One region of the Streptomyces sp. NPDC012888 genome, then DNA from elsewhere that is predicted to be linked to it. Evidence: riboswitches for the same ligand, from Rfam matches in the RefSeq annotation. Region 1 holds a riboswitch; the other holds the start of a gene.
The links. A riboswitch is a leader RNA that binds a small molecule or an ion and turns the genes downstream of it on or off. The one in region 1 is predicted to bind S-adenosylmethionine.
Positions count from the first base shown of each region.

Region 1 (7,148 bases):
GAACACGCCGCCGGGCACGCCCGGCACCCGTCCAGAAACACCGACGCAGAAGATCCTGACACCGGGGTAATCCGTGAAAAAGCTCTCCGCACGACGACGCCATCCGCTGGCGGCGGTCGTCGTTCTACTCCTTGCGCTGGCGGCCACTGGGGGGCTGTACGCCGCCTTCGCGCCCGCGGGCAAGGCGCAGGCCGATGAAACCTCCCAGTCCCTCGCCATCGAGGAGGGCAAGAAGCTCTACGCCGTGGGCTGCGCAAGCTGCCACGGAACCGGCGGGCAGGGTTCCTCCGACGGCCCGAGCCTGGTGGGCGTCGGCTCCGCCGCCGTCGACTTCCAGGTGAGCACGGGCCGCATGCCCGCCCAGCAGCCCGGCGCCCAGGTGCCGAAGAAGCCCAACATCTACACCCAGGCGCAGATCGACCAGCTGGCCGCGTACATCGCCTCCCTCGGCGCCGGCCCGGTCACGCCGACCGAGAAGCAGTACGACCCCGCCGGTGCCGACATCGCCAAGGGTGGCGAGCTGTTCCGCAACAACTGCGCGCAGTGCCACAACTTCACCGGCGAGGGCGGTGCGCTCACGCACGGCAAGTACGCGCCCAACCTTGAGGACGTCTCGCCGAAGCACATCTACGAGGCCATGCTCACCGGCCCGCAGAACATGCCCTCCTTCCCCGACACGACCATGCCGGAGAAGGAGAAGAAGGACATCATCGCGTACCTCCAGCACGTGAACGGCGAGTACTCGACCAACCCGGGCGGTCTGAAGCTCGGTGGCCTCGGTCCCGTCTCCGAAGGCCTGTTCGGCTGGGTGTTCGGTCTGGGTGCGCTGATCGCTGTCGCCGTCTGGGTCGCGGCCCACACCGCTAAGGCCAAGAAGTCATGAGTAGCCAAGAGATTCCCGAAGAGAAGCACCTGCCGAGCGAGCAGGGCGACGCGCACCACGGCGGTGTAGCGGTCGCGGACGACCCGTTCGCCGACCCGGGCCTGCCGGCCCACAAGCCGCGCATCCAGGACATCGACGAGCGGGCCGCCAAGCGCTCCGAGCGCACCGTGGCACTGCTGTTCACGGTCTCGATGCTGGCCACGATCGCCTTCATCGCCGCGTTCGTGGCGATCCCGGTCGACAAGATCGTGTTCATCTGGCCCCTCGGCAAGGTGAGCGCGCTCAACGTCGCCCTGGGCCTGACCCTGGGCACGGCCCTGTTCTGCATCGGCGCCGGCGCGGTCCACTGGGCCCGCACGCTGATGTCCGACGTCGAGGTCGCCGACGACCGGCACGCGATCGCCGCTCCGGCGGAGGTCAAGGCCAAGGTCCTGCAGGACTTCCGCGACGGCACCGACGAGTCCGGGATCGGCCGCCGTCCGCTGATCCGCAACACGATGCTCGGCGCGCTGGCCCTGGTGCCGCTGTCCGGCGTGGTGCTGCTGCGCGACCTCGGCCCGCTGCCCGAGGACAAGCTCCGCAAGACCATCTGGGCGAAGGGCAAGCTGCTCATCAACCAGAACACGATGGAGCCGCTGCGTCCCGAGGACGTCCTGGTCGGTTCGCTGACCTTCGCCAAGCCGGAAGGCCTGGAGGAGGACGCGCACGACTACATGTCCGAGATCGCCAAGGCCGCCCTGATGATCGTCCGCATCAAGCCGGAGGACATCAAGGACAAGCGGGAACTCGAGTGGTCCCACGACGGCATCGTCGCCTACTCGAAGATCTGCACCCACGTCGGCTGCCCGATCAGCCTGTACGAGCAGCAGACCCACCACGTGCTCTGCCCGTGCCACCAGTCCACCTTCGACCTCGCCGACGGCGGCCGCGTCATCTTCGGTCCGGCCGGTCACGCGCTTCCGCAGCTGCGGATCGGTGTGAATGACGAAGGCTTCCTCGAAGCGCTCGGCGACTTCGAAGAGCCCGTCGGTCCTGCATTCTGGGAGCGCGGATGAGCACTGCCACTGCCCCTGACACCGAGCGCAAAGCACCTCGTGGCGAGCGCGTGGCCGACTACTTCGACGGTCGGCTCGGCATCTACAGCCTCGCCAAGGCGAACATGCGCAAGATCTTCCCGGACCACTGGTCCTTCATGCTGGGTGAGATCTGCCTCTACAGCTTCATCATCATCATCCTCACGGGTGTGTACCTGACGCTGTTCTTCCACCCGAGCATGAACGAGGTCGTGTACCACGGCTCGTACGTGCCGATGCAGGGCGTCCGGATGTCCGAGGCCTTCGCCTCGACCCTGGACATCAGCTTCGACGTCCGCGGCGGTCTGCTCATCCGGCAGATCCACCACTGGGCGGCCCTGATCTTCGTCGCGGCCATGCTCGTGCACATGATGCGCGTCTTCTTCACCGGCGCGTTCCGCAAGCCGCGTGAGATCAACTGGGTCTTCGGCTTCCTGCTGCTGGTCCTCGGCATGTTCACCGGCTTCACCGGTTACTCCCTGCCGGACGACCTGCTCTCGGGCACCGGTGTCCGCTTCATGGAGGGCGCGATCCTGTCCGTGCCGGTCGTCGGCACGTACCTGTCGTTCTTCCTCTTCGGCGGCGAGTTCCCCGGTCACGACTTCGTGGCCCGGTTCTACTCGATCCACATCCTGCTGCTGCCCGGCATCATGATGGGCCTGCTGGTGGCCCACCTGATCCTGGTCTTCTACCACAAGCACACCCAGTTCGCGGGCCCCGGCAAGACGAACGAGAACGTCGTCGGCATGCCGCTGCTCCCGGTGTACATGGCGAAGGCCGGCGGCTTCTTCTTCCTGGTGTTCGGCATCATCGCCGCCATCGCGGGCATCGCCTCGATCAACCCGATCTGGGCCCTCGGCCCGTACGTCCCGGACCACGTGTCCACGGGCGCGCAGCCGGACTGGTACATGGGCTTCTCCGAAGGCCTCATCCGTGCCATGCCCGGCTGGGAGATCAACCTGTGGGGCCACACCCTGGTCCTGGGCGTGTTCATCCCGCTGGTGATCTTCCCGCTGGTCCTGGTCGCGATCGCGGTCTACCCGTTCATCGAGTCCTGGGTCACCGGCGACAAGCGCGAGCACCACATCCTGGACCGCCCGCGCAACGCCCCGACCCGTACCGGCTTCGGTGTGGCCTGGCTGACCTGGTACGTCATCCTGCTGATCGCCGGTGGAAACGACATGTTCGCGCAGTACTTCCACCTGTCGATCAACTCGATCACCTGGTTCACCCGGATCGGCTTCTTCGTCGGCCCGGTCATCGCCTTCGTCATCACCAAGCGCATCTGCCTCGGCCTCCAGCGCCGGGACAAGGACAAGGTGCTGCACGGTCGCGAGACCGGCATCATCAAGCGCCTGCCGCACGGTGAGTTCGTCGAGGTCCACGAGCCGCTCCCGCAGTCCCAGCTGTACAAGCTCACCGCGCACGAGCAGTACCGCCCGGTCGAGATCGGCCCGACGGTCGACGAGAACGGCGTGGAGCGCAAGGTGACGCGCGGCGAGAAGCTGCGCGCCAAGCTGAGCAAGGGCTTCTACGGCGAGGGCACGCAGATCGACAAGCCCTCGGTGGAGGAGTACAAGGAGATCCAGAGCGGCCACGGCCACCACTGACCTCCCCCGGCCCATCGGGCCTGATCCGTTTGACTGAAAAACGATCGCCACGGTGAGAGCCCCGTCCAGTCGCTGGACGGGGCTCTTTGCCGTCCCCGCGGCTGGATAGGCTTGAGCCCTTCCCATTCGGACTGTGGACCCAGGAGCGGACCATGAACGTTGTGACCCCGGCAGGCGGCGACAGCGTGGCGGCCGGGTCCTGGCCGGCCGTCCTCGACGCCCTGCTCTCCGGCCGTGACCTGACCGCCGACGACACCGCGTGGGCGATGGACCGGATCATGCGCGGGGAGGCGACCGACGCCCAGATCGCGGGCTTCATGGTGGCCCTGCGGGCCAAGGGCGAGACGGTCGCGGAGATCAACGGCCTGGTCCGCACGATGTACGCGCACGCCAACCTGATCGAGGTGCCGGGCCGGACGGTGGACATCGTCGGCACCGGTGGCGACGGCGCCAAGACCGTCAACATCTCCACCATGTCGGCGATCGTGGTGGCCGGTACCGGCGCCAAGGTCGTCAAGCACGGCAACCGGGCCGCGTCCTCCGCGAGCGGCGCCTCCGACGTCCTGGAGAAGCTCGGGGTCAACCTGGACCTCACGCCCGCCCGCGTGGCGGAGGTCGCCGACGAGGCCGGCGTCACCTTCTGCTTCGCGGTGAAGTTCCACCCGGCGCTGCGCCACGTCGCGGCCGCCCGCCGCGAGCTCGGCATCCGCACCACCTTCAACTTCCTCGGCCCGCTCACCAACCCGGCGCGGGTCAAGGCGCAGGCCACGGGCGTGGCGGACGCCCGGGTGGCCCCGATCGTCGCGGGCGTGCTGGCCGAACGCGGTTCCTCGGCGCTGGTGTTCCGCGGGGACGACGGCCTGGACGAGCTGACCACCACCGCCACGTCCCGGGTGTGGTGGGTTCGTGACGGGGCCGTGCACGAGCAGCCCTTCGACCCGAGGGACGTCGGCATCGACCTGGTCGACGTGGCGGCGCTGCGCGGCGCGGACGCCTCGTACAACGCCGACGTGGCCCGGCGGCTGCTGGCCGGCGAGACCGGCCCGGTGCGGGACGCCGTACTGCTGAACTCGGCGGCGGCGCTGGTGGCCCTGGAGCCCTCCTCCGGCTCGCTGGAGGAGCAGCTGCGGTCCGCGATCGTGCGCGCCGGCGAGGCCGTCGACTCCGGGGCCGCCCGCGCCGCGCTCGACCGCTGGGTGGCGGCCAGCAACGCGTAGCCCCGCAGCCCCACGCACACCGACCCCGTTCCACATCGTGGACCGGGGTCTTGCGTTGGGTGGATCTTGTGGCAGGATGTCTGACCAGGTCACGAGTGACAGCGTTTTGGCCCCGGCTTGCTGTCCGGCAACCCTCCGTCCGTGGCGGGGTGCCCCGGGTGATGACCAGGTCGCAGGCAGCAAGGCCTGCGGCAAGCGCGGACCCCTCGACACCAGGGGTCCTGGTCCCGAGGAGCCTTCTTTCGTGAGCAAGCGAATGCGATAGGCGCGTAGCGCCCCCTTCTTCACACCCTCCGTGCGGACCGCAGCGGTCCGGCGCGTCGAGGCACACCCGTACCGCATCCCGACACGGCACCCGTGTACCCGCGGACGGGACGTTCGAAGCCATTCAGCCCTGCCCTCCCGGGAGACACCGCCATGTCCGCGACCCTGAACACCACCGCCACCGCTGCCGCCGCCGACTCCGACACCTGCTGCGCCGGGCCGCTGCCCGTGCTGGGCCGGGACGTCACCGTCCCCCTGGTCACCGGCGGTGAAGTCCCCTACGCGGCCCTCGACTACGCGGCCAGCGCCCCGGCCCTGCAGCGCGTGTGGGACGACGTCGCCGCCTACGCCCCGTACTACGGCAGCGTCCACCGGGGTGCCGGATACCTCTCCCAGCTCTCCACCGACCTGTTCGAGCAGAGCCGCGCCACGGTCGCCGCGTTCCTCGACTGCCGCCCGTCCGACCAGGTGGTCTTCACCCGCTCGACGACGGACTCGCTGAACCTGCTGGCGCGGGCCCTGCCGGCCGGCTGCCGGGTCTTCGTCTTCGAGACCGAGCACCACGCCTCGCTGCTGCCCTGGCGGGACGCCGACGTCAGCTACCTGGACGCGCCCCGCACCCCCGCCGAAGCCGTCGCCACCCTGGAACGTGCCCTCGCCGACCGCGAACCCCACGGCCCCGCCCTGGTCTGCGTCACCGGCGCGTCCAACGTCACCGGCGAGCTGTGGCCGGTCCGGGAGCTGGCCGCCGCCGCCCACGCGCACGGCGCCCGGGTCGTCCTCGACGCCGCCCAGCTCGCCCCGCACCACCCGGTGTCGGTCCGGGACCTGGACGTGGACTGGGTCGCCTTCTCCGGGCACAAGCTGTACGCGCCGTTCGGCTCGGGCGTGCTGGCCGGGCGGGCCGACTGGCTCCAGGAGGCCGAGCCGTACCTGGCCGGCGGCGGGGCCTCCCGTACGGTGGCCCGCCACGCCGACGGCGGCGTCGACGTCGACTGGCACACCACCGCCGCCCGGCACGAGGCCGGCTCCCCGAACGTGATCGGGGTCTACGCCATCGCCTCCGCCTGCAAGGCCCTCACCGAGGCCGGATTCGACGAGCTGGTCGCCCGCGAGCAGCACCTGATCGCCAGGGTCCGGGCCGGCCTGGCCGAGGTGCCCGGGGTCCGGGTGCTCTCCCTGTTCGGTGACGACGCGCCGCGGGTCGGCGTCATCTCCTTCGTGGTGGACGGCTGGAACAGCTCGCACTTCGCGGCCGCCCTGTCCGCCGAGTACGGCATCGGCGTGCGCGACGGCCTGTTCTGCGCCCACCCGCTGGTCCGCACCCTGCTGGGTTCTGCCCCGCAGGAGCCCGGCGAGTGCGGCTCCCCGGAGGCCACCGCTCCCGGCGCGCCCTCGCTGAACGCCATCCGGGTCAGCTTCGGCGCGGGCACCCCCGACGAGCACGTGGACCGCTTCGTAGGGGCGGTGCGGGAACTGGTGGCGGACGGCGCGAAGTGGCGTTACCACCAGGAGGACGGCCGCTGCGTCCCCGCGTCCCGCTGACGCCGAGCGGCGTCTGAGCGGCGGGGGCGCGCGCGGTGAGGGAGTGGGTCAGGCGTCCAGGCCGATGGCGAAGGCCGCTTCCAGGTCGTGCTGCGAGTACGTGCGGAACGCGACGTGCGTGTCCGTGGCCTCCACGCCCGGGATCTTGCTGATGCGGCCGGGGATGATGTCGGCCAGGTCGTCGTGGCGGGCCACCCGGACCAGGGCGATCAGGTCGTAGGTGCCGGTGACGGAGTAGACCTCGCTGACGTTCTCCAGCGCGGCGATCGACTCGGCGATCTCCGGGATGCGGTCCACGCTGGTCTTGATGAGCACGATCGCGGTGATCACGGCTGGCTGTCTCCCTCGGTGGCCGTCGCTGGTCGCCTCACTCTAGTCGTACGCCGGTACCGCACCCACGCGTAGAGGAAGCCCATCGAGAACCCCGCCAGATGGGCCAGATAGGCCACCCCGGGCCCGCTGCCGGCCCGGTGCGCCGCCAGCCACTGGAGGGCGAACCAGAACAGCAGCACCATCCACGCCGGGAAGCGCAGCGGGAGGAACAGCAGGAACGGGA
Region 1 is NZ_JBIBBM010000001.1:179,088-186,235, forward strand. It holds gene ACFY61_RS00790 (c-type cytochrome) at 74-883, shown strand; gene ACFY61_RS00795 (Rieske 2Fe-2S domain-containing protein) at 880-1,938, shown strand; gene ACFY61_RS00800 (cytochrome bc complex cytochrome b subunit) at 1,935-3,566, shown strand; gene trpD (anthranilate phosphoribosyltransferase) at 3,719-4,783, shown strand; SAM riboswitch class IV at 4,871-4,987, shown strand; gene ACFY61_RS00810 (aminotransferase class V-fold PLP-dependent enzyme) at 5,201-6,592, shown strand; gene ACFY61_RS00815 (Lrp/AsnC family transcriptional regulator) at 6,641-6,922, opposite strand; gene ACFY61_RS00820 (rhomboid family intramembrane serine protease) at 6,919-7,148, opposite strand, start outside.

Region 2 (7,148 bases), on a different contig from region 1:
CGGAGCTCCGGCTGGGCCCGCTCAAGCACCGCTCGGCCTGGAAGTGCCGCTGCGCGGCATTCCCGCCCGGCGCCGGGCGGGCGCTAGCGCTGGAGGAGGGGGGTCAGCTGGGCCGTCAGCCAGGTGGTGGGCGGGAGGGCCGTGGCCGCCGCAGCCAGCCGCTTCGTGCGGTCCGCCCGCTCCCCCGCCGGCATGGCCAGCGCCCGGTGCAGCGCCTCCGCCGTCTCCGAGACGTCGTACGGGTTCACCCCCAGCGCGTCCTCCCGCAGCTCCTCGTACGCCCCCGCCCCCGTCGACAGCACCAGCGCGCAGCCCTGCTCGGACACCACCGGGATCTCCTTGGCCACCAGGTTCATCCCGTCCCGCAGCGGGTTGATCAGGGCCACGTCCGCCATCCGGTACGCCGCCAGCGAGCGCGCGAAGTCGTCCTTCACCGAGATCAGCACCGGCGTCCACGCCTCCGTGCCGAACTCCGCGTTGATCCGCTCCGCCAGCGCCGACACCGCCTCCGTGTAGTCCCGGTAGACCTCCAGGTCCTGCCGGGACGGGTACGCGGACGCCAGGTGCACGACCCGCCCCCGCCACTCCGGGTGCGCCGTCAGCAGCTCCCGGTACGCCAGCAGCCCGCGGACGATGTTCTTCGACAGCTCCGTCCGGTCCACCCGGACGATGGTCCGGCAGTCCCCGACCTCCGCTCGCAGCGCCGCCAGCCGGTCCTCCACCTCGGGCCGGTGCGCCAGCGCGCGCAGCTCCTCCCCGTCCACGCCCAGCGGGTACGCCGCCACCCGGGTCCGGCGCTCGGGGCCGCCCCACCGCCGGTGCCGCACGCCCCGCCACGGGTCACCGCTCGGCCAGAGCCCCTGCGCGGTGCCCCCCTCGCCGTCGACGTGCGCCCCGGCCACGAACGCGCTCGCCCAGCCCCACGTGTGGAAGCCCAGCTCGTCCGCGCCGAGCATGCCCCACAGCAGCTCCTCGCGGACGTCCCCCGGCAGCCTGCGCAGGTCGTCCGCGGAGGCCCACGGGGTGTGCGTGAAGTGGGCGATCCGCAGGTCCGGACGGAGCTCCCGCAGCATGCCCGGGACCAGCGCCAGGTGGTAGTCCTGCACCAGGACCGCCGCGCCGTCCGCGGCCTCCGCGGCCAGCGCCTCCGCGAAGGTCCGGTTGTACGTGCGGTAGGAGTCCCACCGGCGCCGGAACTCCGCGTCGAAGACCGGCTCCCGCGGGGTGTTCCACAGCCCGTGGTGCAGGAACCACAGCACCGAGTTGGCGATGCCGTTGTACGCGTCCTCGTAGACGGCGGGGTCCACCGCGAGCATCCGCACGCCCGGCTCGGACTCCCCGCGGCGCACCGCCTCCCGGTCCCCCTCGGAGAGCGCCGCGCAGATCCACAGCGCGTCCGGCTGCTCGGCGAGTGCGGCGGACAGTCCTGAGACCAGACCGCCGCCGCCGCGCCGGGCACCGAGGGTGCCGTCGGCGGCGAGGGTGTACGAGAGGGGGCCGCGGTTCGCTGCTACGAGTACCTGGGAAGCCATGCGGCGAACCTAGCCCGGCCCGCGCTCGCTCAAACGTCCCGTTCCTCCGGCCGGCATGCCCGACGGGCCGCTAGGCCACGTACCGGCGCGCGTACTCCGCGACGTCGCGCATCGGCGGCCGCTCCTCCGTGTCCACGGCGTGGTCGCGCGGGACGAACCCGTCCGGGCCGCGTTCGAACTGCGTCAGCACCGGCCGCACGAGATGGCCGCGGGAGAGCCGCACCTGCGCCGTCCGGTAGATCGCGGCGGCCATCCGGCCCAGGGCCTGGCCGCTCTGGTGGCGGTGCAGCCGGACGCCGACGTCGACCTGGGCCAGCGCGTCGAGGCCGACCGTGTGCAGGGCGTCGACCAGCAGGCCCAGCTCCACGCCGTACCCCACCGGGAACGGCAGCCGCTCCAGTAGCGATCGCCGCACCGCGTACTCGCCGCCGAGCGGCTGGACGAACCCCGCCAGCTGCGGCCAGTGCAGGTTGAGCAGGGGGCGGGCCACCAGCTCGGTCACCCGGCCGCCCTGCCCGGGCGCGGCGCCCGCGGCCCCGCCGTCCACCTCCGGGCTGAGCGGACGGTCGTACATGGCCTTGACGAACTGCACGTCCGGGTCGGTCAGCAGCGGGCCGACGATCCCGGAGACGAAGACGGAGGAGAAGTCGCGCAGGTCGGCGTCGACGAAACAGACGACGTCCCCGCTGGTCGCCAGCAGCGAACGCCACAGCACCTCGCCCTTGCCGGGAAGGGCCGGGACGCGCGGCAGGATCTCGTCGCGGTGGACCACCCGCGCACCGGCCTTGGCGGCGACCTCGGCGGTCCGGTCGCTCGAGTCCGAGTCGACCACCACCAGTTCGTCGACCAGGGGAACCGGAAGGCCGTCCATCAGTTCACGCCGGATCGTTTCGACGATCGCCCCGACGGTCGGCTCCTCGTCCAGCGCCGGAAGCACGACGCTCACCGTCGTCCCGGCTGCCCGCTTCGCGGAAAGCAGCAGGTCGAGCGGCCTGTCGGCGGCGGTCCAGGAACGCCGGGCCAACCAGCGCTCCACCTCTTCCAGCACCTGCGGCACTCCCCGGTTCCGTCCGTCTTGTGATCCATCTCGCGGTTCGGACGTCTGTCTCACGCGCCCGTCCCTTCGGTTACAGTCTTGAACAACGCGCAGGACCCCCGCATGCCGGGGGTGCTCGCAGACAAATGCCCGGGTGCGCCATAGAGCGCGCGGCCCGGAGCCATACCGCTCATCCAGAGGGGCAGAGGGAAACGGCCCGTTGAAGCCCCGGCAACCCTCCAGTCGGTTCTCGCGTTCGCAATCTGCAGCGAGGTCCCCGGCTAGGGAAGGTGCCAAATCCGTCTCGTGACGAAACGCGTCATGAGGAAGATGAGGAGAAAGGGCCTCGCCGTCATGGCTGTACAGACTGTCGCCACCCCCGTCGATCTCGGACCCGCCGCCGCGCTCTCCTGTCGCGAGTGCGGAACCCGCTTCGACCTCGGCCCCATCTTCGCCTGCGCCGAGTGCTTCGGCCCGCTGGAGGTGGCGTACGACCTGCCCGCCGGCGACCCGGAGGCCCTGCGCGCCGCGATCGAGGCCGGCCCGAACAACATCTGGCGCTACGCCCCGCTGCTGCCCGTCCCGGCCGACGTCGCCGGCAAGCCCAACCTGAACCCGGGCTTCACCAAGCTCGTGGACGCCGAGAACCTGGCCAAGGAGCTGGGCGTCACCGGCAAGCTGTACGTGAAGGACGACTCCGGAAACCCGACGCACTCCTTCAAGGACCGCGTCGTCGCCATCGCCGTCGAGGCCGCCCGCGCCTTCGGCTTCACCACCCTCTCCTGCTCCTCCACCGGCAACCTGGCGGGCGCCGTCGGCGCCGCCGCCGCCCGCTCCGGCTTCCGGTCCTGCGTGTTCATCCCGCACGACCTGGAGCAGGGCAAGGTCGTCATGGCCGCGGTGTACGGCGGCGACCTGGTCGGCATCGAGGGCAACTACGACGACGTCAACCGCTTCTGCTCCGAGCTCATCGGCGACCCGCTGGGCGAGGGCTGGGGCTTCGTCAACGTCAACCTCCGCCCGTACTACGGCGAGGGCTCCAAGACCCTGGCCTACGAGATCTGCGAGCAGCTCGGCTGGCGGCTGCCCGACCAGATCGTCATCCCGATCGCGTCCGGCTCCCAGCTCACGAAGATCGACAAGGGCCTGCAGGAGCTGATCAGGCTGGGCCTGGTCGAGGACAAGCCGTACAAGATCTTCGGCGCCCAGGCCGAGGGCTGCTCCCCGGTGTCCACCGCCTTCAAGGCCGGCCACGACGTGGTCCGCCCGCAGAAGCCGAACACCATCGCCAAGTCCCTCGCCATCGGCAACCCGGCGGACGGCCCGTACGTCCTCGACATCGCCCGCCGCACCGGCGGCTACGTCGAGGACGTGAACGACGAGCAGGTCGTCGAGGCCATCAAGCTGCTCGCGCAGACCGAGGGCATCTTCGCCGAGACCGCGGGCGGCGTGACCGTCGGCGTGACGAGGAAGCTCATCGAGAACGGCGTCCTCGACCCGTCCCTGACCACCGTCATCCTCAACACCGGTGACGGCCTGAAGACCCTCGACGCGGTCGCCGGGGACACCGGCCAGACCGCCGTCATCCGCCCCAGCCTGGACGCGTTCCGCGCCGCCGGCCTGGCCTGACCACCCTCCCCACGCACTACCGGAAAGGCAGTAGCGCCATGAGCGTCAACGTCCGCATCCCCACCATCCTGCGCACCTACACCGGCGGCCAGGCCGAGGTTCCCGCCGAGGGCGCGACCCTGGCCGAGGTCATCGAGTCCCTGGAGAAGAACCACCCGGGGATCGCCGCGCGCGTCCTGGACGACCAGGGCAAGCTGCGCCGGTTCGTCAACGTCTACGTCAACGACGACGACGTGCGCTTCGAGGGCGGGCTGCAGACGGCGACGCCGGACGGCGCCGGCGTCTCCATCATTCCGGCCGTCGCCGGTGGCTGCTGACCCCTCCGCGGGCTGACGCGCGCAACCCCTGAATTGCCCCCTCCGTAAAAGCGGAGGGGGCAATTCTGCTTGGTTGGGCGCGGTAGAGTTGGGGAAGTCCCCTCCGCTGTTCTTGCCCGCCGCATATGAGCGGGCCTCTCCATGGTCGACATCGGGCCAATATGCACGTGCGATATGGGGCTTTGGCGTGTTTTGCCAGGTCCAACTTGCCCTGGAGCATGCCGGATTATCGCGCTATTTCCGCCTATCCGAGTGTCCAGATTTCTCGCCGGAATGACCTGTTGCAGACAGCGTCGGTGCAGATACATTCAGCCGCGGTCGACGCGTTCCGACGCAAGTTCTGACCCGGGACCGCGAAGTGCGGTCCTGCGCAAGGGCCAGTAATAGGGGAGTTAGGCATGGCTCAGGGCACCGTCAAGTGGTTCAACGCGGAGAAGGGCTACGGCTTCATCGCGGTCGACGGTGGTGCGGATGTGTTCGTCCACTACAGCGCCATCCAGATGGACGGGTACCGCACCCTTGAAGAGGGTCAGCGGGTCGAGTTCGAGATCTCGCAGGGCCAGAAGGGTCCGCAGGCCGACATGGTCAAGCTCGCGCAGATCTGACCAGGGCGTCGACCACCGACACGTACGTACGAGGGGCCCGCATCCCGGACAGGGACGCGGGCCCCTCGTGTGTTCACCTGCGGGTTCGCGTGCCTCCGCCCAAGCCGCTCGCGCCCTCCCGTCGCCCGGCCACCACCCCTCATCGAGGCTTCTTCGAAGCCACCTTCTTGCACTCTCGGGTGCCGAGTGCTAATCATTGGCGTTAGCACTCTCCGGGTGAGAGTGATAACGACGAGGACCGAGTCGGTGAGGTTGGCAGGCCCTGGCGGGAAGGAACCGCCGGGCACGCGAACCGTCCGTCGCGGGCGCCGGGCGCGGTCCGAAGCAATCCACCCCAGTCCGGGAGGACCACTTCACATGGCCAAGATCATCGCGTTCGACGAGGAGGCCCGGCGCGGTCTCGAGCGCGGCATGAACCAGCTCGCCGACGCCGTCAAGGTCACCCTTGGCCCCAAGGGCCGCAACGTCGTCCTTGAGAAGAAGTGGGGCGCCCCCACGATCACCAACGATGGCGTGTCCATCGCCAAGGAGATCGAGCTGGAGGACCCGTACGAGAAGATCGGCGCCGAGCTGGTCAAGGAAGTCGCCAAGAAGACGGACGACGTCGCCGGCGACGGTACGACCACCGCCACCGTCCTGGCCCAGGCGCTCGTCCGCGAGGGCCTGCGCAACGTCGCCGCCGGCGCCAACCCGATGGCCCTGAAGCGCGGCATCGAGAAGGCCGTCGAGGCCGTCTCCGGCGCGCTGCTGGAGCAGGCGAAGGACGTCGAGACCAAGGAGCAGATCGCTTCCACGGCCTCCATCTCCGCCGCCGACACCCAGATCGGCGAGCTCATCGCCGAGGCCATGGACAAGGTCGGCAAGGAAGGCGTCATCACCGTCGAGGAGTCCCAGACCTTCGGTCTGGAGCTCGAGCTCACCGAGGGCATGCGCTTCGACAAGGGCTACATCTCGGCGTACTTCGCCACCGACATGGAGCGTATGGAGGCGTCCCTGGACGACCCGTACATCCTCATCGTCAACTCCAAGGTCAGCAACGTGAAGGACCTCCTTCCGCTGCTGGAGAAGGTCATGCAGTCCGGCAAGCCGCTGCTGATCATCGCCGAGGACGTCGAGGGCGAGGCCCTGTCGACCCTGGTCGTCAACAAGATCCGCGGCACCTTCAAGTCCGTCGCCGTCAAGGCCCCGGGCTTCGGCGACCGCCGCAAGGCGATGCTCGGCGACATCGCCATCCTCACCGGTGGCACGGTCATCTCCGAGGAGGTCGGCCTCAAGCTGGAGAACGCCGGTCTCGACCTGCTGGGCCGCGCCCGCAAGGTCGTCATCACCAAGGACGAGACCACCATCGTCGACGGTGCCGGTGACAGCGACCAGGTCGCCGGTCGCGTCAACCAGATCCGCGCCGAGATCGAGAACTCCGACTCGGACTACGACCGCGAGAAGCTCCAGGAGCGCCTCGCGAAGCTGGCCGGCGGCGTGGCCGTCATCAAGGCCGGCGCCGCGACCGAGGTGGAGCTCAAGGAGCGCAAGCACCGCATCGAGGACGCCGTCCGCAACGCGAAGGCCGCCGTCGAGGAGGGCATCGTCGCCGGTGGTGGCGTGGCCCTGCTGCAGGCCTCCCAGGTCTTCGAGAAGCTGGAGCTCCAGGGCGACGAGGCCACCGGTGCCGCCGCCGTCAAGCTGGCGCTCGAGGCCCCGCTGAAGCAGATCGCCGTCAACGCCGGCCTCGAGGGCGGTGTCGTGGTGGAGAAGGTGCGCAACCTGACCCCGGGCCACGGCCTGAACGCCGCGACCGGCGAGTACGTCGACCTGGTCGCCGAGGGCATCATCGACCCGGCCAAGGTCACCCGTTCCGCGCTGCAGAACGCCGCGTCGATCGCCGCGCTGTTCCTGACCACCGAGGCCGTCATCGCCGACAAGCCGGAGAAGGCCGCGGCCGCTCCGGGCGGCATGCCGGGCGGTGACATGGACTTCTGATCGACGCCTCCGGGCCCGATCAGCCGTTCCTGACCGAGGGCGGTATCCCCAG
Region 2 is NZ_JBIBBM010000015.1:108,440-115,587, reverse strand. It holds gene ACFY61_RS24675 (trehalose-6-phosphate synthase) at 84-1,532, opposite strand; gene ACFY61_RS24670 (glucosyl-3-phosphoglycerate synthase) at 1,603-2,580, opposite strand; SAM riboswitch class I at 2,756-2,905, shown strand; gene thrC (threonine synthase) at 2,923-4,197, shown strand; gene ACFY61_RS24660 (MoaD/ThiS family protein) at 4,236-4,514, shown strand; gene ACFY61_RS24655 (cold-shock protein) at 4,913-5,119, shown strand; gene groL (chaperonin GroEL) at 5,477-7,096, shown strand.
Region 2: another riboswitch for S-adenosylmethionine. It lies ahead of thrC (threonine synthase); the one in region 1 lies ahead of ACFY61_RS00810 (aminotransferase class V-fold PLP-dependent enzyme).